Regions from separate parts of the Geodermatophilus sp. SYSU D01176 genome, predicted to be linked through region 2. Evidence: riboswitches for the same ligand, from Rfam matches in the RefSeq annotation. Region 2 holds a riboswitch; each other region holds the start of a gene.
The links. A riboswitch is a leader RNA that binds a small molecule or an ion and turns the genes downstream of it on or off. The one in region 2 is predicted to bind cyclic di-AMP.

Region 1 (7,171 bases), on a different contig from region 2:
CTGGCGGGTGGCCGTGGTCGAGGCGCCGTCGTCGTCGGTGACGGTCAGCGTGACGGTGTAGGTGCCCGCGGCGGCGTACCGGTGCGTCACCTCGGCGCCCTCGGCGGTCGCGCCGTTCCCGAAGTCCCAGCGGTAGCCGGTGATCTCGCCGTCGCTGTCGGTGGACCCGGCGGCGGAGAAGGTGAAGTCCGCGCCGGTGTTGGTGGCCGTGACCGCGGCGATCGGCGCCTGGTTGGCCGGGTCCCCGCCCGTGTCCCCGCCCGTGTCCCCGCCGGTGTCCCCGCCGGTGTCGCCACCGGCGTCGCCGCCGGTGCCGGGGCCGGAGCTGAACCGGAACTCGTTGCAGCCGAACGTCATGCCGTGGACGACCACGTCGGCGCCGGGCTGGTACAGCAACTGGAAGCCCAGGCTGGTCACCGTGGCGTCGGGGTAGGCGGCGCTGATCTCGACGAGGCTGGCCTCGTCGTTGCTCTCGGACTCGAGCGCGCTCAGCGGGCCGAGCGCGCTCCACCACAGGTCGGCCGGCGCACCCGCCTCCGGCTCCCAGTACACGAGGATGGCCTGGGCGGGGTCCTCGTTCGCCGGCCCGTCGAGGTCGACGTACAGCTCGTAGGTCGGGTGGTTGCCGACCGGCTGGCCCTCGGCGAGCGTGGCGTCCAGGTCGACGTTGGACTGCGCGGTGGCGTCGGCCAGCGGGATCTCGAGCCCGTCCATGAACCAGGAGGCGTACGCGGCGCCGTCCGGGTCGTCCTCGGTCGAGGGCATCGTGAGGTGCAGGCCCCCGGCCAGCATCTCCGCGGTGGCGCCGTCGCCCACACCGGTGAGCTCACCGTCGAAGGCCGCCTCGAGTCCGGCCAGGTCGAGCGGGGTGACGCCGCAGCCGCTCGCCGAGGCGATCCCCGGTGCGACCGTGCTGATCAGGGCGATCGAGCCGAGGCCCAGGGCTCCTGTGGTGAGCAGGCTGGTGGTGCGCTTCATGACAACCCCCGATGTCAGTGGACGTGCGGGGGTGGGTCGGCCCGGCCCCCGTCGAGCGGTGCCGACACTGACCGCCGGTACAGGGGGTCGACACCCCCCGTTCCCGCCGTCCGGCGCACCCCAGCCCTGGGGGACATCCGTCGCGCCGTCACTCGCAGTCACGTCGTCGGGCGCGCTCCGCAGTGGTCGCACCCCCAGGTCCGGGGATTGCCCGCCCGACCGATGAGGACCGGCCCCGAGCGCCGTCCCAGGAGCAGCGGCCGCCGTCCCCGCGGCCCGGCACCCGAGGAGGACCACCGTGCGACCACTCGTCGTCACCGAGTTCACGACCCTGGACGGCGTCGTGCAGGCCCCCGGCGGCCCCGACGAGGACACCACCGGCGGCTTCCCGCACGGCGGCTGGCTGGTGCCCTTCTTCGAGGAGACCCTCGGCGCGCAGATCGACGCCTGGTTCGCCGGCGTCGAGGACTTCCTGCTCGGCCGCGGGACCTACGAGATCTTCGCCGCGGCCTGGCCGCAGATGCCGACCGAGGGCGACCCGGTGTCGGAGGCGCTGAACACCCGGACCAAGCACGTCGCCTCCCGCACGCTGACCTCGCTGGAGTGGTCCGGCGCGCGGCTGGTCGAGGGCGACGTGGTGGAGGCGGTGCGCGCGCTGCGGGCCGCGGACGGCGGTGAGCTGCAGGTGCACGGCTCCCCCGGCCTGGTGCAGACGCTGCTGCGCGCCGACCTGGTCGACGAGCTGCGGCTGGTCGTGGCGCCGGTGGTCCTCGGGCAGGGCAAGCGGCTGTTCGGGGACGGCGCGATCCCTCGGTCGTGGCGGCTGACCGCGTCCTCGACGACGCCCACGGGCGTGCTGCTGTGCACCTACCGCCGGGGCGGCGAGGTCGAGACCGGCGCGATGGGACCCGAGTACGAGGACGCCGTCAGCGGCTGAGCGCGAGCCCCTCGGCCGGTGTCCGGGGCAGCGGGACGGCGAGCGCCTCGGGCGGGCCCGGCCGGCCGAAGTGCCAGCCCTGGCCGGAGTCGACGCCCAGCGCCCGCAGCGCGGCCGCGTCGTCCGCCGTCTCCACGCCCTCGGCGACCACGCGGGCGCCGGAGCCGTGCGCGAAGGTGACCAGCGAGCCGACCAGCGTGGACAGCACGCGGTCGGTGGCCACGCCGCTGGCGATGCTGCGGTCGAGCTTGATGACGTCGGGGGCGGTGACCACGATGTGCCGCAGCGAGGAGAAGCCGGCGCCGACGTCGTCGATCGCCAGCCGCAGCCCGGCGGCGCGGAACGGCGCCAGGACGGCGGACAGCCGGTCGTAGTCCTCCACCGCGTCGTGTTCGGTCAGCTCCAGGACGACGCGGTCCAGCGGTATCCGGCCCAGCAGCTCGGCGCACTCCGGGGCGAGCACAGCGGCGGGGGAGACGTTCATCGCCACGTACCCGCAGACCCGGTCGAGGTGCTCGGCGGCCCGGGCCAGGGCCTGCAGCTCGAGGACGTCGCCCAGGCCGACGCTGTGCGCCTCGGCGAAGACGACGTCGGGGGTGCGGTTCCAGTCGGCCGGGAAGCGGGACAGCGCCTCGGCGCCGACGCGGGTGCCCGTGGCGAGGTCGACGATCGGCTGCAGCAGGACGACGGGCCCGCCGCCGGCGACGACCGGCTGGAGCCGGCCCTCGATCTCGGTGCGCCGCCCGCGTTCGCGGACCTCGGGCTCGACGATGACGGCGGCCGCGGAGGCGAGCACCTTCATCAGCGCCTCGTCGCGCTTGCCGAGCTCCTTGTCCGACCGGAAGCCGAAGGCGCAGAACGTGCCGTAGAGGGTGCCGTCGGACAGGTGCACCGGCGTGGAGACGTAGCTGCGGATGCGCGGGATGCGCGCCGAGGGCAGGGACATCGCCAGCGGGAACCGCTTCACGTCGGGGATGACGGCGGGCAGCTTCCCGTCGAGGATCGCCTGGCAGAACGAGGCGTCCTGGCGCACCTTGGCGCCCTCCTGCACCAGCACCGGCACCGAGGTCTCCACGACCTCCAGGTGCTGCGTCGTGCCGTCGAGACGACTGAGGAAGGCGACGCTGAGGTCCAGCGACTCCTTGGCGGTCACCAGCAGGTCGGCGATCTGCTGGTCGGCGGCCGAACGCTTCCTGCGCATGGGCTGCCTCCTCTCGTCCTGCACGGTCATCGGCCGTCCAGGACGTGAGCTGGAGCGCCCTCACCCGTTGGGGGAAGGACGGCGGGACGACGGTGGTTGCGCAGGACAACACCAGCTGAGAGGTCCGAGAGCACATGAGCATCCCGTTGTCCGTCCTCGACCTGGCGCCGATCTCGACGGGCCAGACGCCGGGCGAGAGCATCGCGGCGAGCGTCGCGCTGGCCCAGCGGGCGGAGCAGTCCGGGTACCGCCGGGTCTGGTACGCCGAGCACCACAACATGCCGACGATCGCCTCCTCGGCGACCAGCGTGCTCATCGCGCACGTCGGCGCGCACACGTCGTCCATCCGGCTGGGCGCCGGCGGCGTCATGCTGCCCAACCACTCGCCGCTGACCATCGCCGAGCAGTTCGGCACCCTGGACGCGGTGTACCCGGGCCGGATCGACCTGGGGCTGGGCCGCGCGCCGGGCTCGGACCAGAACACGATGTACGCGCTGCGCCGCGACCCGCGCTCGGCCGACCGCTTCCCGCAGGACGTGCTCGAGCTGCAGGGCTACCTGACCGGCGAGACCCGCGTGCCCGGCGTCGACGCCGTCCCCGGGAAGGGCTCGGACGTCCCCCTCTACATCCTGGGTTCGTCGATGTTCGGCGCGACGCTCGCCGCCGCGCTGGGCCTGCCGTACGCCTTCGCCTCGCACTTCGCGCCGGCGATGCTCGAGCCCGCGGTGGAGGCCTACCGGAGGGAGTTCCAGCCGTCGGCGCAGCTGGAGCGGCCCTACGTGATCGCCGGGGTCAACGCCGTGGCCGCCGACAGCCGCGCCGCCGCGGAGGAGGCGTTCGCCGCGGCCCGCCGGCGGCTGGCCGTCGGCCTGTTCGGCCGCGGCCGGAAGCTGTCGGACGACGAGGCGCAGCTGCTGCTCGACGGCGGCGCCGGCCTGCACGTCGACACGATGCTGACCCACACCGCCGTCGGCACCCCGGCCGAGGTGCGCGAGTACCTGACCGGCTTCGCGCGCGCGGCCGACGCCGACGAGCTGATCGTCGCCCACCAGTTCCCGGGCGTGGAAGGTCGGCTGCGGTCGGTCGAGCTCACCGCGGAGGCGATGGAGTCCGTCGCCGCCTGAGAGAGGGCCCCGCTCCCCACCCTTCGCAAGCTCAGGGCGGGCCCCGGGACGGGGCCGTTGCGGGCGTTCCTCGCGCTGTGCCGGCGTTGTTGCGGCCGCAGAGCACGAGGAACGCCCGCAGAGCCCGAGGATCAGTACCAGTTGTTGGCCTGGTGGAAGCTCCAGGCGGCGCAGGGGCTGCCGTAGCGCTGCTCGATGTAGACCAGGCCCGCGTCGATCTGCCGGAACGGGTCCGACGTCTTCGCGATGCCGGTGCCCGCCCAGGTCCCGTTCAGGAACTGGGCGATGCCGTACGCCGTGCTCGTCGGGTTCTGCGCGGCCGGGTTCCACCCGCTCTCCGCCTCCCACAGCGCGTCGAGGCAGTCGAACTGGCCGTCCCCGACCCGGCCCGCCGCGTAGTCCTTGTAGGCCTGCTCCCCGGTGCCGGTGGGCGCCGGTGCCGGTGCCGGTGCGGGCGCGGGGGCCGGTGCGGGAGCGGGTGCGGGAGCGGGTGCCGCGGCGTCGTCCCGCCTGCGGTCGCCGTCCCACCGGGAGCCGTCCCAGGACGACGACCGGTCGCCGTCCCGTCCCGGCTCGTCGGCCTGGGCGAGCGACTGCCCGGCGAAGGTGAGCGTGAGCGTCATGGCGCCCGTGGCGGTCAGCAGGTGCAGGGTGCGGCGGGTGCGTGCGTGCATGAGGACAGTTCCTCCGGGGTGCGAGCTGCGGGAGGGCGCGCGCCGATGGCCGGCGGCGCCGGTGCGGGACGAGCTGCGGCACGAGGCCTGGACGTGCAGGGTCGGCAGCCGGGCGCGCGGCACCGGCCGGACGACGGGCTCGGTCCGGCTGCAGGGGTGCCGTGCGGTGGCTGGTCCTGACAGGAAGGCAGGCGGGAGCGCGACAGCTCCAGGCCTGCGGGCGCGGGGCTCGAGAGGCCCCGGCGCGATGGAACTCCGTTCTCCCCTGGCCGCCTACCGGGTGAGCTGACGGGTTCGGGCTGGGAGGGCCCTACCCGCCCCCGGACGGCGTCCGGGAGCGGGACTCACCCCGGTGGTACAGGTGGGTCCCCGGCTCGCGCCCCCACAGGGTGCGCGACTCGGCGGCATCCGGCGCGGGTTCCCCGGGTGGGGAGGTGCCGACCGGCCGGACGCAGGGAAACGTAGGGCCGTGACCGTTCCGTGACAATCGCAGGGCCCGGTTCGGCGCCGGCACCCCTGTGACAGGCCGCCGACACGCCAGGACGCGCGCTCGTCAGCTCACCCTGTGCGACCACCGGTGCCGGCCAGGGGCTCGCTGTCGCGGTTGCTGCGGGGCGTGGAGGAGGAGCTCGGACCTGGCGACCCGGTCCAGCCTCACCGCGCTCGCCGGGCTCAGCCGGGTGAGCGAGCGCGTCGCACGTCCGGTCCGTCGCTGCGTTCCCCGGCGAGGTGTGTCTTCGCGCTGCGCACCCGTCCATCCCGGTCGTCGTCCCGGCGGCGGCGATCGCAGGCTGGAGGAACGGAGGAAACGGTCCGGGCAGGACGGTGGCCGGCCCGGGACGCACCCGGGCCGGCCACCGTCAGCCGTCAGTTCGCCGTGGTGACGGCTATGTAGTCACCGGTGTAGTGCGGCGTGGCCGCGACCCCCTGCAGGCCGAGCAGGTTGCCGAAGGGGTCGACGACGACCGCGGTGACGAACGGCCCGTGGGGCGTGGGCGGCGTGTACTCCGTCGCCCCCATTGCCTTCAGGCGCGTGAGGGTGGCCGCCAGGTCGTCGACGCGCCAGTGCACGATCGCGCCGGCCGGGCCGGCGGCCCTGCCCGCGGGGGCCCGGCTGCTGTCTGCGAGGGCCAGCTCGCCCTGGTGGTCGCCGATGACGAACTTGGCGTAGACGACGCGCCCGTCCGGCCCGGGCCGGGTGAAGACGGGCGCCTGGCCCAGCAGCTCGGTGTACCAGTCCGTGGCCGCGGCCACGTCGTCCACCAGGAAGACGAGCGCCGAGAACCCCCGCAGGCTCACTGCCCGGCCTCGGGCTGCCAGTCCGGAGCCACCCAGCGGTGGAACACCCGGGCCACCGAGTCGCGCGGGCTCTGCCAGGTCTCCGGGCGGTACGGGCTGACGTAGGGGGCGAGGTCCGCCATGACCTTCGCGAAGGCCGGCCGCATCGACTCGTGGTTCTCCCGCACGGCCGCGGCCTTGACCCGGTCCTGCTCGAGGAGGTGCACGAACACGTCCTCCATCGAGTACAGCCAGCGGCCGGTGACGCCGGTCTCCGTCGGCAGCCCACCCGCGTCGGACTCGGCGAACACCCGGGCGATGTCCTCCTCGCTGCCCGGCTTCATCCGCTGGACGATGACGGTCATCTCCCGGTCGGGGGAGACCTCGCCCTCGGGCACCCACGTGTAGAAGTGCTTCGCCACCGAGTGCGACGGGTTCTGCCAGTAGCTCGGGTAGGGCGTCACGTAGGGGGCGATGGCCTCGGCGATCGCCTGGAACGCCGGCAGGCCACGGCGCTGGCCGGAGACCTCCGGGTCCTCCTTGCGCTCGATGACGTGCAGGTACAGGCCCTCGTAGGAGAGCAGGACCCGGCCGACGACGCCGAGGTCCTGCGGCCGGGTGGTCCGGTCGTAGTAGGCGAACACCGGCCCGACCTTGTCCTCGCTGCCGGGGGCCATCCGGCAGACGATGACGTTGCGGAACGGGCGCCAGGTGCCCGAGTACCAGGTCGCGGGCGCCGAGGAGGTGTTCGCGAACTCGACGGTGTCGTTCGCCCAGGGCGGTTCCGTGGGGGTCGTCGAGGCGTCGGCCGCGGGGTCGGCCGAGGGAGCGGCCTCGGGGTTGGCCGAGGGTGTCGTCTGCGTCATCGGGGGCCTCCTTCGGTGGGAGTGGGGGTGAAGCGGAGCGGGAGCTCGAGCAGCCCTCGGAAGGCCGAGGCGGCCGGGAGCCACTGCAGGTCCTCGACGGGGACGTCGAGGCG
Region 2 (7,171 bases):
GCGCTCTACGGGCTGACCGCGCCGTTCGCCGCCGCGCTGATGGAGCGCTTCGGCATCCGCCGGGTCGTCGTCGCGGCGCTGCTGCTGACCGCCACCGGCAGCGGCCTGACCGTCTTCATGACCGCGAGCTGGCAGCTGGTGCTGCTGTGGGGCTTCCTCGTGGGCCTCGGCACCGGGTCGATGGCGTTGTCGCTGGTGGCGACGGTGACCGGGCGCTGGTTCGTGGCCCGCCGCGGCCTGGTGTCCGGCATCCTCACCGCCGGCGGGGCGACCGGGCAGCTGGTGTTCCTGCCGCTGGTCGCCTGGGCCGACACGACCTGGGGCTGGCGGTCGGCGTCGCTGGGCACGACCGCGGCCGCGCTGGCCGTCGTCCCCTTGGTGCTGTGGCTGCTGCGCGACCGGCCGCGCGACGCCGGCGTCGTCCCCTACGGCGGGACGGCGGCCGACGACGTCGACCCGGTGCGCACCGGCGCGGCGCGGACGGCGGTGCGCGGGCTGCTCTCGGCTGCGCGGACGACGCCGTTCTGGCTGCTGGCCGGGGGTTTCTTCATCTGCGGGCTGTCGACCAACGGGCTGGTGCAGCCGCACTTCATCCCCGCGGCGCACGACCACGGCATGCCGATCACCACGGCGGCCGGGCTGCTCGCCGTCGTCGGCATCTTCGACATCGCCGGCACGGTGCTGTCGGGCTGGCTGACCGACCGCACCGACCCGCGGGTGCTGCTGCTGGCCTACTACGGGCTGCGCGGCCTGTCGCTGTTCCTGCTGCCGGCCCTCTTCGGACCCGACCTGCACGTCAGCATGGTCGCGTTCATCGTCTTCTACGGCCTGGACTGGGTGGCCACGGTGCCGCCGACGCTGGCGCTGTGCCGGGAGTTCTTCGGGCCGCGGGCGCCGGTGGTGTTCGGCTGGGTGTTCGCCTCGCACCAGCTGGGGTCGGCGTTCGCGGCGTTCGGCGGCGGCGTGATCCGCGACGTCACCGGCTCCTACGACCCCGCGTGGCTCATCGCCGGCGCGCTCTGCATCGCCGCGGCGGCCATGTCGTTCCTCATCCCACGTCGTCCGCCGGCCGCCGGGACCGTCCTGCCCACCGACCGTGAGGAGGCCGCGGCCGCCCAGGCCCACGGCTGAGCCAAACCCCCGCGAGGTGCCTTTCGCGCGAAAGGCACCCGTCAGCAGGTGCCTTTCGCGCGCGGAAGGCACCTGGCACGTCCGGGCCTGTGGACGACGGGAGCCCGCGGCGCCGCGATCGGACAGGCTGCGCCGGTGCCCACCCCCCGCCGCCTCCTCACCGGCGTCTTCCTCGGCAGTGCCGCCGTCGCCGAGGGCTTCCTGACCCGTGGCCAACTGCGCGTCCGCAGCTACCACCGGCTCGCTCAGAACGTCTACGCCGACCCGTCACTGGAGCTCGACCACCAGTTGCGCTGTCGTGGGGTCGCCCTGCTGCTGCCGCCCGAGGCGCGGATCGGCGGGCACTCGGCAGCAGCCTGGTACGGGGCTCCCTTCGCCGGCCTGATCGACCCGGTCACCGTCGTCTGCCCGGAGTCCACGCGGTGGACCGGCCCGAGGGGCGTCCGGGTGCACCGCACCGTCCTGGACCCGGGGGACCTCGCCGTGGTCGACGACGTCCCGACGACCACGGCACTGCGGACGGCCTGGGACGTCATGGCGCTCGAGCCCCTGACCACCGCGGTGGCCGCCCTCGACGCGATGGCCCGCGCGCACCACGTCGCGGTCCCCGGCCTCCTCGCCATGGCCGACCGGGGTGCCGGCCGCTGGGGCGTCAGCCGGGTGCGGCGGGCCGTCAGGTACGTGGACCCCCGCGCCGAGTCGGCCCCGGAGTCGCGCCTGCGGGTCTGCCTCGTCCTCGACGGCCTGGAGCCGGTGCCCCAATACGAGGTCTTCGACGGCGGGCAGTTCATGGCTCGTGTCGACCTGGCGTTTCCGGAGGCCCGCCTCGCCGTCGAGTACGAGGGGGCCCACCACTTCCTCGGGACGCAGGTCGACGAGGACGCGGAGCGCCTGGCGCGACTCCGTGCGGCCGGCTGGCGGGTCATCCGCGTGGCCGCCGCGGACATGCGGGACCTCGCGACCCTCATCGCCCGGATCCGCGCCGCGCTCGCCACCGTCTGAGGTGGGGGGGGGGGGGGGGGGGGGGGGGGGGGGGGGGGGCGCCCCGGGGGGGGGGGGGGCCCCCCCCCCCCCCCCCCCCCCCCCCGCCACCGGCAGGAGACGCCCGTGCCCCTCTACGAGTTCCGCTGTCCGCAGTGCGGCCCGTTCGACCTGCGCCGCGACATGGCTGACGTCGCCGACGCCGCCGTCTGCCCCTCCTGCGACCGGCCGGCCCAGCGGGTCTACACCGTCTCGGGCGGCCGGCCGTGGAGCGGGCCCCTGCGCGACGCCGGGAAGGCCGACCGCGCGCGCGTCGAGCGGGCGCGCAGCGGCGAACCGGTGGTCACCGGCCCGCCGTCCGGGCGCCGGCTCTCGCGGCGGGGCGGCCACCACCACTGAGGACGGCCGAGGGCCGCCCCCGCGGTGCGGGGACGGCCCTCGGCGGCCCTCCTGCACGGTCCCGCCGCCAGTGTGGTGAGGTGCTGGAACGGCCTCCTTCAGGGGCCCGCGCCGAGCGTGCGAGGCGCGGGGGAAGGGTGGTCCTTCTAGTACCAGCCCTTGGCCTGCGAGTGCGCCCAGGCGTCGCAGGGGGTGCCGTAGCGGTTCTCGATGTAGATCAGGCCGGCGTCGATCTGCCGGTAGCCGTCCGACGTCTTGGCGATGCCGGTGCTGGCCCAGGTCGAGTTCAGGAACTGCGGGATGCCGTAGGCGGTGCTGGTGGGGTTCTGCGCGTTGGGGTTCCAGCCGCTCTCCTTGCCCCACAGCTTCTCCAGGCAGCTGAACTGCTCGGCGCTGCCGACCTTGCTCATCGCGTAGTCCTTGAAGGAACCGCGCGGCGCCGGGGACGACGAGCCGCTGCTGGCCGCGGGGGCCGGGGCAGCGGCGGAGGAGGCGGCGGCCTGCTCGGCGGCCGCGCGGGCGGCGGCCTCGGCGGCGGCCTGCTCGGCGGCCGCGCGCTCCGCGGCCTCGCGGGCGGCCTGCTCGGCGGCGGCCTGCTCGGCGGCCTGGCGGTCCAGCTCGGCCTGCTCGGCGGCGGCCTGGACCTGCGCGGCCTGGGCCTCGGCGGCCTCGCGCTGGCTGCGGGAGGCGGCGAGGTCCTGCAGCGGGGCCAGCTCGGGGGCGCCCGGGGCGGCGAGCGGCGCCTCGGCGGTGATGCCCAGCTGCTCGGCGACGCTCACGGAGGCGGGGACCGTCTCGGTCTCGGCCTCGGCGGCGGGCTGGTTGCCGACGACGGTGCTGACGACGATCGCGCCGGCCGCGGCGGTGGCCAGCAGGATCGCCGGACGCCGGCCGCGGGCGGGCAGCCCCAGGCGGCGGGCGGGGCGGTTGGTGGCGGGATCGGTGGTGGCCGGGACGGCCGGGAACTGCTGGGTGTCCATCAGGTGGGGGTGCTCCGTGGCGAGAGGGCGCGCGGGATGGACCCCCCTGGCGGAGGGCAGCCCGGTGCGGCGCGGTCTACGGGGGGTGCCGGCGGATCAGGAAGAGCCGGCGGGCGCGGTCGGGTGCCGGGTCAGCTGGCCGGGGAGGAGGCGCGAGGCGCGCGTGGCCGGGCGGACCGGCGAGCCGCGAGGGCCCGGGGGCGGGGCATGCGGAGTGCTCCGTTCTTCCGTGAGCCGCCTACCGAGTTAGCTGACGGGTTCGGGCGGGAAGCAGCCCTACCGGCCCGCGAGAAGGACTCGCGGGCGGGATTCACCCCAGTACTGCGGTGGGTCCCCGGCTCGCGCCCGCTGGCGGCGGACACGACTCGGCGGCGCCCGGTCAGGCTCCCCGAACGGGGACGAGACGACCGACCGGACGTCAGCCACCGTAGGCGTCGTTACCGTCCCGTGACAATGCCGCGAACCACATCCGAAACGTGAGTGACGTCGCACTCCGGCACCCGCCGCCCCTCTCGGGTGAGCCGGACGTGGGGAATACCGGCCGGCCGGATACGTTGCACCGGCCGGTAGTTGCACTCTCAATCACACGGAGACCGACATGCAGTTCGGCGTCTTCTCGGTCAGCGACATCACGACCGATCCCACCGACGGCCGCACGCCCAGCGAGGCGGAGCGGGTCCAGGCGATCGTCACCATCGCGAAGAAGGCCGAGGAGGTCGGGCTCGACGTCTTCGCCCTGGGCGAGCACCACAACCCGCCGTTCTTCTCCTCCTCGCCGACGACCACGCTGGCCTACATCGCCGCGCAGGCCACGCGGCTGCAGCTGTCGACGGCGACCACGCTGATCACCACCAACGACCCGGTGAAGATCGCCGAGGACTACGCGATGCTGCAGCACCTGGCCGGCGGCCGGGTCGACCTGATGATGGGCCGCGGCAACACCGGCCCGGTGTACCCGTGGTTCGGGCAGGACATCCGCAACGGCATCCCGCTGGCGGTGGAGAACTACGCGCTGCTGCGCCGGCTGTGGGACGAGGAGGTCGTCGACTGGTCCGGGCAGTTCCGCACGCCGCTGCAGGGCTTCACCTCGACCCCGCGGCCGCTGGACGGCGTCCCGCCGTTCGTGTGGCACGGCTCGATCCGCTCCCCGCAGATCGCCGAGCAGGCCGCCTACTACGGCGACGGCTTCTTCCACAACCACATCTTCTGGCCGAAGGAGCACACGGCCCGGATGGTGCAGTTCTACCGCCGCCGCTTCGAGCACCACGGCCACGGGGCCGCCGACCAGGCGATCGTCGGGCTGGGTGGGCAGGTGTTCATGCGGAAGAACTCGCAGGACGCGGTGGACGAGTTCCGGCCGTACTTCGACAACGCGCCGGTCTACGGCCACGGCCCCTCGCTGGAGGACTTCTCCCGCGAGACGCCGCTGACCGTAGGCTCCCCGCAGCAGGTCATCGAGCGCACGCTCGGCTTCCGCGAGTACGTCGGCGACTACCAGCGGCAGCTGTTCCTCATCGACCACGCCGGCCTGCCGCTGAAGACCGTGCTCGAGCAGCTGGACATGCTCGGCGAGGAGGTCGTGCCGGTGCTGCGCCGCGAGTTCGCCGCGCTCAAGCCCGCGCACGTGCCCGACGCCCCGACCCACGCCTCGCGCGTGGCCGCCCGTGCCGCCGTCACCACCCCGGAGGAGGTCTCGGCATGACCACCCGCACCCTCGCCGTCGTCAGCGGGGGGCTGTCGACGCCGTCGTCGACCCGGCTGCTGGCCGACCGGCTCACCACCGCGACCGTCGCCGCCCTGCGCGAGCGGGGGGACGACGCGACCGTGGAGGTCGTCGAGCTGCGCACGCACGCCCGCGACCTGGCCGACCACCTGGTCACCGGGTTCGCCGACGAGTCGCTGCGCGCCGCGATCGACACCGTCACAGGCGCCGACGGGCTGATCGCGGTGACGCCGGTGTTCTCGGCGTCCTACAGCGGGCTGTTCAAGACGTTCTTCGACGTCCTGGACAGGGACTCGCTCACCGGGACGCCGGTGCTGCTCGGCGCCACCGCCGGCACCGCCCGGCACTCGCTGGTGATCGAGCACGCCATGCGGCCGCTGTTCGCCTACCTGCGCGCCGTCCCGGCGCCGACCGGCGTCTTCGCCGCGTCGGAGGACTGGGCCGGTGCCGGTGGGGTGGACGCCGAGCTGGCCCGCCGGATCGACCGCGCGGCCGGTGAGCTGGCCGACCTGGTCGCCGGCCGACCGTCCGCGAAGCGTCCGCTGGACCCGTTCGCCGACGTGCCCTCCTTCGAGGAGCTGCTCCGCGGCGCGTGAGCCGGTCCCCTGGCGGCGGTTTCCGCGGGAACCGCCGCCAGGGCGTCACCGGACGGCGTCCTCCGAGGGGACGGCGGACCCGCCCTGCGGGGCCTCGGCCGTCATGATCCGGACGATCTCCGCCCGGTCGTCGGGTGAGGGCAGCCCCCACCCCGGCTGGTAGCCGTAGACCTCCCCCAGCGGTGTCGACGCCGTGCGCCCGGTGAGCACCTCGACCGAGGAGGAGTCGATCAGGCCCGGGTGCTCGACGCCGCAGGCCTCGGCGACCTTGACCAGGTCGCGGCGCAGCGTCCCGATGTAGTTCGCCGCCCGCACCGACTTCAGCTGCGGGTCCAGACCGTGCGCCAGCCAGGGGTTCTGCGTGGCGACGCCGGTGGGGCAGGTGTCGGTGTGGCACTTCTGGGCCTGGATGCAGCCGATCGCCAGCATCGCCTCGCGGCCGATGTTCACCATGTCGCAGCCGAGCGCGAAGGCCACGATCGCGTTGTCGGGCAGGCCGAGCTTCCCGGCACCGACGAAGGTGACCTGCTCGTGCAGCCCCGCGCGGGCGAACACCGCGTGGACCCGGGCGAAGCCGAGCTGGAACGGCAGGGACACCGAGTCGGTGAAGATCAGCGGTGCCGCGCCGGTGCCGCCCTCGCCGCCGTCGACCGTCACGAAGTCCACGCCGCGGCCGGTGGTCGCCATCAGGTCGGTGAGCTCGTGCCAGAAGGTCATGTCGCCGACGGCGGACTTGATGCCGACCGGCAGCCCGGTCTCGGCGGCGAGCAGCTCCACCCAGTCGAGCAGGCTGTCGGTGTCGGAGAACTCCGCGTGCCGCGACGGGCTGATGCAGTCCACGCCCTCCGGCACGCCGCGGGCGGCCGCGATCTCGGCCGACACCTTCGCGCCCGGCAGGACGCCGCCCAGGCTGGGCTTGGCGCCCTGGCTGAGCTTGACCTCCAGGGCGCGCACGGGCGCCCCGGCCACCAGGTCCTTGAGCCGCTGGAGGTCGAAGCGGCCCTGCTCGTCCCGGCAGCCGAAGTAGGCGGTGCCGATCTGGAACACCAGTTCCCCGCCGTGCCGGTGGTGCACCGAGAGCCCGCCCTCGCCGGTGTTCTGCATGCACCCGGCGAGCGCCGCCCCGCGGTTGAGCGCCTCGATCGCCGCGCCGGACAGCGACCCGAAGCTCATCGCCGAGACGTTCACGACCGAGGCCGGCCGGAACGCCTTCGCCCGGCCGCGCGGACCGCCGAGCACCTTGGCGCTCGGCAGTTGGACGTCGTGGCCCGCGTGCACGGAGGTGGGCGGCACGGCGCGGCCGAACGTGCGGTGGTTGATGACCGGGTAGCCGGCGGTGAACTCCAGGTCGTTGTCGGTGC
Region 3 (7,171 bases), on a different contig from region 2:
ACCTCGGTCCGGTGCCGCAGGTCCAGGGCCCCAACTGCGGGGAGGGCTGGGGCTACTCGGGCATCTTCGCGAAGGTCAACGGCGGCGGGTTCCTCACCGACTACTACCCGGACGCGTACAAGGCCATCTGGGACTTCCGGGGCCAGAAGTGCACCTCCCGCCACGTCCCCGGCGTCGAGTACACGGGCATCACGCACCCCGGGCTGTTCGGCACGGCGCCGTCGGCGGACCTGCTGGCGCGCTGGAACGCCCGCGAGCGGGCGCTGATCGCGACCGAGCCCGACCGGGTGCCGCCCCTGGGGCTGCCGCCGCTGCCGGACAACGTCCTGGGCGGCACGGCCGGCGGCGACCTGCTCGCGGCGATCGGCCGGGACGGCGCCCGCACCGTCCCGGCGCGGGAGAACGGTGGCAACCACGACATCAAGAACTTCACCCGCGGCAGCCGGGTCTTCTACCCGGTGTACGTCGACGGCGCGCTGCTGTCCGGAGGGGACCTGCACTTCAGCCAGGGGGACGGCGAGATCAACTTCTGCGGCGCCATCGAGATGGGCGGCTTCATCGACTTCCACGTCGACCTCATCAAGGGCGGCATGGAGACCTACGGCGTCACCACCAACCCCATCTTCATGCCGGGCCGGGTGGAGCCGCGCTACTCGGAGTTCCTCACGTTCATCGGCGTCTCGGTCGACCACCGCGACGACACCAACGTCTACATGGACGCGACGCTGGCCTACCGCAACGCCTGCCTCAACGCCATCCGCTACCTGGAGAAGTGGGGCTACACGGGGGAGCAGGCCTACCTGATCCTCGGCACCTCGCCGATCGAGGGCAGGATCGGCGGGGTGGTGGACATCCCCAACGCCTGCTGCTCGGTCTTCCTGCCGACGGAGATCTTCGACGAGGACATCCGGCCCGGCGGCCGGGGTCCCCAGCGCCGGGACCGAGGGCAGGTCTGCGTCACCTCCTGACCGGGCAGCCGCCGGCGGGCGCGGGCGGACGCCGGTCCGCCCGCGCCCCGTCGCGGTGACCCGGGACCCCGCAGGCGGGCCGGGGACGGTCCGCCTGGTCGCCTCCGGCGTGCTGGCCAACCTCGCGGTCGGGACGCTGTTCGCCTGGAGCCTCGTGGCGTCCCCGGTGGTGGCCGCCGTCGGGGCGCCGCGGGGCAGCGGCCCGGCCGTGTTCGCGCTCGCCCTCGGCGTGTTCACCCTGGTCCTGCTCGGCGTGGGCCGCCTGCTGGCGCGGGTGGGACCACGCCGGCTGCTCGCCGCGGCGGCCCTCTCCGCGGGAGCGGGGTTGGGGGTGACCGCCGCGGTGCCGTGGCGCGGCGCCCCGTGGCTGGGGGTGGGCCTGCTGTTCGGTGCGGCCAACGGGCTGGCCTACGGCGTCGCGGTCGCCCTCGCCTCCCGCGTGCCCGCTGCCCGCCGTGGCACGGCCAGCGGCCTGGTGGTCGGCGCGTACGCGGCCGGGCCGGTGCTGCTCGGCCTGCTGTCCCCGCACGTCCTCCCGGCGGTCGGCTGGCGGACCTGCCTCGCCGTCCTGGCCGTGGTCGTCGCCGGGTTGCTCGCCCTCGCCGCCGCCCTCGTCCCGGGCGGAGCGGGGATGGACCGGCACCCCGGTCCCCCGGGGGAGCCGGTGCCGAGGACGACGGTGGGCGCCCTGTGGGTCCTCTTCGCCGGGGGTGCCGCGCCCGGCCTGGTGGTGTTCGCCGTCGCCGCACCGCTCGCCTCCGCCTCGGGCCTGGGTGCCGGGGCCGCGGGCGCGGCGGTCTCCCTGCTGGGCCTGGGCAACCTGGCCGGCCGCCTCGGCGCGGGCTGGTGGTCGGACCGGGTCGGGCGCGTCCCCGCCCTGGCGACCGCGCTCGCCACCACCGCGGTCGCCCTCGCCGGGCTCGCCGTGGAGGTCGCGCCCGTCGTCGTCCTGACCGCTCTCCTCGTCGTCGGGCTGGCCTACGGGGCGGTCTCCGCGCTGGTCCCGGCCCTGACGGCCGACCGGGTGGGCCCCCGGGCCTTCCCGGCGGCCTACGGCCGGGTCTTCACCTCGTGGGGGTGTGCCGGTCTGCTGGCACCCCTCCTCGGCGGCGGGGTGACCGACGACGCGGGTCCCCAGCCCGGACTGCTCTGGCTCACCGTCCCGCTCGTCCTCGCCGCGGCCGCGCTGACCGCCGTCGGTCGCAGGTGACCCCTACACCCTCCGGCCTGCGATCCGGGGGGTGGGCGACGCGTGTCACCTGACGAATCCGCGGCCGCGGATTGTCACAGCTGCATAACGCCAGCTACCGTCGAGGAGTCCGGTCGGTCGTCACGCCCCCACAGGGGTGCCCGAGCGGGCGCCGCCGAGTCGCCCTCAGGGGCGAGCCGGGGACCCATCGCAGTACTGGGGTGAATCCCGCTCCTGGACGCACGTCCGGGGGCAGGTAGGGCTGCTTCCCGCCCGAACCCGTCAGCTAACTCGGTAGGCGGCTCACGGAAGAAGTGGAGAGCCGCCGGATGGCGTGCCCGCGCCCTGACGCACCGCCCCGCCGGCCCCGGATCCCGGAGCGCCCGCGCACCTGATCGCACGCGACCGTCCGCAGCGACGCCGCCCGCGGGTCCACCGAGCTCCGAGCACCTCCGCTCGACCGGCCCCTCGCCGCTTCCCCGGTGCGCCCGCACAGGCCTCGCCGCCGCACGGCCGCAGCCCCGCTGCCCGCAGACCGCCGCAGACCCGCGCGCCCTCGAGCGCCGCTGCGCCCGCACCCCCGGAGAACGCGAACCCCATGGACCGCCGCACCACCACCTCGGGCCGTCCCGCCCGCTCCCGCCGTCGTCCCGCCCTGTACCTGGGGATGGCCACGACCGGCGCCGTCCTGGCCGCCGTCGTCGTCGGCCCCGAGCCGGCCGCGCAGGCCGAGGCCGCGCCGGCGGGGACGGTCGGCGTCGCCCAGGAGCTCGGGCTGACCGCCCGGTCCGGCCCCGTCGACGTGACCGCCGAGCTGCAGCCGCTGCAGGACCTCGCCGCCAGCCGCAGCAGCCGCGAGGCCGCCGCAGCCGCCGCCCAGCAGGCCCAGGCCGCCGCCGACCAGGCGGTGCTCGACCGGCAGAAGGCCGAGGCCGAGGCGAAGGCGAAGGCGGAGGCCGAGGCCGCCGCGCGGGCCGCCGCCGAGGCCGAGGCCGTGGCCGCCGCCGCGGAGACCGCGGCCGCGCAGGCCGGGGAGGCCGCTCCTGCGGCGGCCGCCCCCGGGGTCGCCGCCGCGGCCGGCACGGTCGCGCGAATCACGAACTCCGCGGGCGCCGTCGCGGCGGTGGTGCAGGCCGCGGCCAACGCCGTCGTCAGCAACGTGCCGGGCGCCGACTCGATCACCCTGGGCGGCACCCGGCCCAGCGCCGCCGACCCGGGCGGTCACCCGTCGGGCCTGGCACTGGACTACATGGTCATGTCGGACTCCGCGCTCGGCGACGCGATCGTCGAGTACCACATCGCCCACTGGGACGAGCTCGGCGTGGACTACATCATCTGGCAGCAGCGGATGCTGTCCTCGCCCGGGGGCGCCTGGAAGGCGATGGCGGACCGGGGCAGCGCGACGGCCAACCACATGGACCACCCGCACGTGAACTACCTGGGCTGACCCCGGCACGGTTCGGCACGGTGCCGCCCGGGCACGACCGCACGATGCCGACCAGGTCCCCCCGCTCCGTCCCCCCGACCTACGTCGACGCCAACCGGCTGTGGGTGGACTCGCGCGTCCGCGCGCTGGTGCAGCGCCGCGTCGAGGCGCCCGTCCTGCTGCGGCTGGGTGGCCGGGTGCCCGGCGGCCGGGTGCTCGAGCTCGGCACCGGGCGCCGGGGCACCGGGCTGCGCCTGGCGCTCGGGGTCTTCGGAGCCGCGCACGCCGACGGCGTCGAGCGCCACGACGCGAGCGTCGCGGCGTGCCGGGAGGCGGTGCGCGACCTGGCCGGCCGGGTCGACGTGCAACGCGGCGACGCGACGGCGCTGGCCGCGCCGGACGGCTCCTACGACGCGGTCTTCGGCTACCACGTGCTGCACCACGCCGACGCCTGGCGGGACGTCGTCGGCGAGGCGGCCCGGGTGCTGCGCCCCGGCGGGCGGTTCTACTCGTGCGAGATGACGGCGCGTTTCGTCGACAGCCGGCCGCTGCGGGCGGTCTCCCGGCACCCCGCCGACGGCGACCGCCCGACCGCGGACGGCGTCGCCGCCGCCTGCCGGGCGGCGGGGCTGACCGTCGTCGGCCAGGAGACGCGCCTCGCCGGCTGCTGGACGGCGCTCGTCGCGACCCGCCCGTGAGCCGGCGCCCCCCGCGCCGCCTGCACCGCCGCTGACGGCGCCACGCCCTGAGCCGGGCCGACCTCCCCGGTGGCGGCCCGGCTCAGGAGCGGCTGGTCAGCCGGCCGGGACGGGGGTGTGCGCGTCCTCCTGCTCGGCGATGAAGGACCGGACCACCGGGTAGATCTCGGCCTCCCAGCGGGAGCCGGCGAAGACGCCGTAGTGGCCCACGCCCTGCTGCAGGTGGTGGCGCCTGCGCTCCTCCGGGAGCCCGGTGCACAGCGCGTGCGCCGCCTCGGTCTGGCCGGGGGAGCACATGTCGTCCTGGGCACCCTCGACGGTGAGCAGCGCGGTCCGCTCGATGGCGGACAGGTCGACCCGCTGCCCGCGCCAGGTGAAGGTCCCGCGGGGCAGGGCGTGCTCCATGAAGACGTGCTGCAGCGTCTCCAGGTAGAACTCCGCGGGCACGTCCATGACCGCGCCGTACTCGTCGTAGAAGGCCCGCTTGTCGGCCGCCGTCACCTCGTCGCCGGCGACCATGGCCCGGTACATCGCCAGGTGGGCGTTCAGGTGCCGCCGCGGGTTCATCGACATGAACGCCGTCAGCTGGGCGACCCCGGGGTAGACCCGCCGGCCGGCCCCGGCGTACTGCGCCGGGACGGGGGTGGTCAGCAGCCGCTCGAACAGCGCGAGCGGGTGGCGACCGGCGTTGTCGTTGACCCGGTTGGGGTTGACCCGGGTGTCGACGGGCCCGGCCATCAGCGTGACGCTGCGGGGCTGGGCGGGGTCGCCGGCGGCCGCGAGCACGGCGACGGCCGCGAGCACCAGCGGCGACGGCTGGCACACGGCCAGCACGTGGGTGTCCGGGCCGAGGTGCCGCAGCGCCTGCAGGACGTGGTCGATGTACTCGTCCAGCCCGAACCGGCCCGCCGCCACCGGGACGTCCCGGGCGTTGTGCCAGTCGACGACGTACACGTCGTGGTCGGCCAGCAGCGTGCGGACCGTGGGCCGGAGCAGCGTGGCGAAGTGCCCGGAGATCGGGCCCACCACCAGCACCTGCGGTTGGCCGGCGACGTCGGGCTTGACGAAGTGCAGCACGTCGGCGAAGGGCGTGGACAGCACCGGCTCCACGGCCACCTCGGCCGCCCGCCCGTCGACGTCCACGGAGTCGATGCCCCACTCGGGGCGGACGTGCGTGGGCCGGGCGTCGGCGACGATCCGGCAGGCGGCCCGCACCCGGCGGGCACCGGGCAGGGCCGCCAGCGGTGCCGGGAGGGCCTCCAGGGCCCGCGCGGTGATCGCCGACGTGGTGCGGGCCGGAGCGGTCAGCCGCTGCTGCCACTGGTAAGCGGTGTAGAGCACAGGTCGCCCCTCGGGATGCGTGGGTGTGTGGTCCGCGCCACACGTACCCGACGGTAACGGACGCCTCCGGGAGGGGCCCGGCGGGACGCGCCGGGCCCGGTCAGCCGGCCAGGTCCGCGTAGGTCGTCCGCAGCTCGCGCTTGAGGATCTTGCCGCTGGCGTTCTTCGGCAGGGCGTCGGCGACGGTCACGTACCGCGGGGTCTTGTAGCCGGCCAGCCGCTCCCGGCAGAAGCGGACGAGCTCGTCGGGGTCGACCGCCCGTCCCTCCCGGGGGACGACGACCGCGGCGACGGCCTCGATCCAGGTCGGGTGCGGGATGCCGAAGACGGCGGTCTCCGCGACGGCGGGGTGCTGGTAGAGCACCTCCTCGACCTCGCGGCTGGCGACGTTCTCCCCGCCGGTCTTGATCACGTCCTTCTTGCGGTCGACCACGGTGATGTAGCCGTCCTCGTCCATCACGCCGAGGTCGCCGCTGTGGAACCAGCCGTTGCGGAAGGCCTCGGCGGTCTTCTCCGGGTCGTTCCAGTAGCCGGCGGTGGCGTGCGGGCTGCGGTGCACGATCTCGCCCTCGACGCCGGGGCCCACCGGCCGGTCGGCGTCGTCGACGATCCGGGTCTCGCTGTTGACGACGGCGGTGCCGGCCGACCCGGGCTTGCGCAGCTGGTCCTCCGGCGACAGCACGAGGGCGACCGCGGACATCTCGGTCTGCCCGTAGAAGTTGAACAACGCCATGTCGGGCAGCCGTCGGCGGAGCTCCTCGACGACGGCCACCGGCATGATCGACGCGCCGTAGTAGCCGGTGGCCAGCGAGGACAGGTCCCGGCGGTCGAAGTCGGGGTGGCGCAGCAGTGCGATCCACACCGTCGGCGGGCAGAACAGGCTGGTCACCCGCTCCCGCTCGACGGTCTCGAGGACCGTCGACGGGTCCGGCCCGCCGAGGACCACGTTCGTCCCGCCCAGGTACAGGTTCGGCACGAGGAAGCAGTGCTGGGCCGCGACGTGGAACAGCGGCAGCGCGTGCAGGGCGACGTCCCGGGCGGTGTAGCGGCCGTCGACGATGCAGCTGACGTACTGGGCGATCAGGCTGCGGCTGGTCATCATCGTGCCCTTGGGTCGCGACTCGGTCCCGCTCGTGTACATCAGCTGCAGCACGTCGTCGTCGGCGACGTCCACCTGCGGCGGGGTGGCGTCGTCGTGCGCGGCCCAGGTCTCGAACGCCTCCCAGCCGGCGGGCAGGCGCGGGGAGGGCTGGGAGGCGGTGGCGCCCAGGACGCCGCGGACGCGGATGGCGGACGAGCGCCCGGCCTGCTCGATCGCCGCCTGCGCCACGGGCAGGAGTGCGGACTCGGCGACGACGCCGGTCGCCCCGGAGTGCTCGAGGATGTAGGCCACCTCGCCGGCCTGGAGCATGAAGTTCACCGGGACGGCGATCGCCCCCAGCCGCGCGAGGGCGAAGGTGAGCACCACGTACCCGTCGTCGTTGTGGGACAGCAGCGCCACCCGGTCGCCCCGCGCCACGCCGCGGGCGGTGAGCGCGTTGGCGGTGCG

Region 1: it holds a riboswitch for cyclic di-AMP, as region 2 does, so the genes downstream of both, ACI78Z_RS17815 (aggregation-promoting factor C-terminal-like domain-containing protein) here and ACI78Z_RS05205 (aggregation-promoting factor C-terminal-like domain-containing protein) in region 2, are expected to answer to the same signal.
Region 3: it holds a riboswitch for cyclic di-AMP, as region 2 does, so the genes downstream of both, ACI78Z_RS00480 (hypothetical protein) here and ACI78Z_RS05205 (aggregation-promoting factor C-terminal-like domain-containing protein) in region 2, are expected to answer to the same signal.

The regions. Positions count from the first base shown of each region.
Region 1 covers NZ_JBJGYN010000036.1:41,708-48,878, reverse strand. Annotated here, with positions in the region: gene ACI78Z_RS17835 (PKD domain-containing protein) at 1-978, opposite strand, end outside; gene ACI78Z_RS17830 (dihydrofolate reductase family protein) at 1,277-1,915, shown strand; gene ACI78Z_RS17825 (EAL domain-containing protein) at 1,905-3,116, opposite strand; gene ACI78Z_RS17820 (LLM class flavin-dependent oxidoreductase) at 3,251-4,240, shown strand; gene ACI78Z_RS17815 (aggregation-promoting factor C-terminal-like domain-containing protein) at 4,372-4,914, opposite strand; cyclic di-AMP (ydaO/yuaA leader) riboswitch at 5,170-5,328, opposite strand; gene ACI78Z_RS17810 (VOC family protein) at 5,782-6,213, opposite strand; gene ACI78Z_RS17805 (TcmI family type II polyketide cyclase) at 6,210-7,058, opposite strand; gene ACI78Z_RS17800 (cytochrome P450 family protein) at 7,055-7,171, opposite strand, start outside.
Region 2 covers NZ_JBJGYN010000005.1:103,165-110,335, forward strand. Annotated here, with positions in the region: gene ACI78Z_RS05190 (MFS transporter) at 1-1,131, shown strand, start outside; gene ACI78Z_RS05195 (endonuclease domain-containing protein) at 1,267-2,133, shown strand; gene ACI78Z_RS05200 (FmdB family zinc ribbon protein) at 2,239-2,511, shown strand; gene ACI78Z_RS05205 (aggregation-promoting factor C-terminal-like domain-containing protein) at 2,658-3,491, opposite strand; cyclic di-AMP (ydaO/yuaA leader) riboswitch at 3,712-3,858, opposite strand; gene ACI78Z_RS05210 (LLM class flavin-dependent oxidoreductase) at 4,090-5,193, shown strand; gene ACI78Z_RS05215 (FMN reductase) at 5,190-5,810, shown strand; gene ACI78Z_RS05220 (FMN-binding glutamate synthase family protein) at 5,856-7,171, opposite strand, start outside.
Region 3 covers NZ_JBJGYN010000001.1:88,574-95,744, forward strand. Annotated here, with positions in the region: gene fmdA (formamidase) at 1-968, shown strand, start outside; gene ACI78Z_RS00475 (MFS transporter) at 1,024-2,178, shown strand; cyclic di-AMP (ydaO/yuaA leader) riboswitch at 2,321-2,473, shown strand; gene ACI78Z_RS00480 (hypothetical protein) at 2,756-3,604, shown strand; gene ACI78Z_RS00485 (class I SAM-dependent methyltransferase) at 3,649-4,281, shown strand; gene phaZ (polyhydroxyalkanoate depolymerase) at 4,378-5,622, opposite strand; gene ACI78Z_RS00495 (acyl-CoA synthetase) at 5,723-7,171, opposite strand, start outside.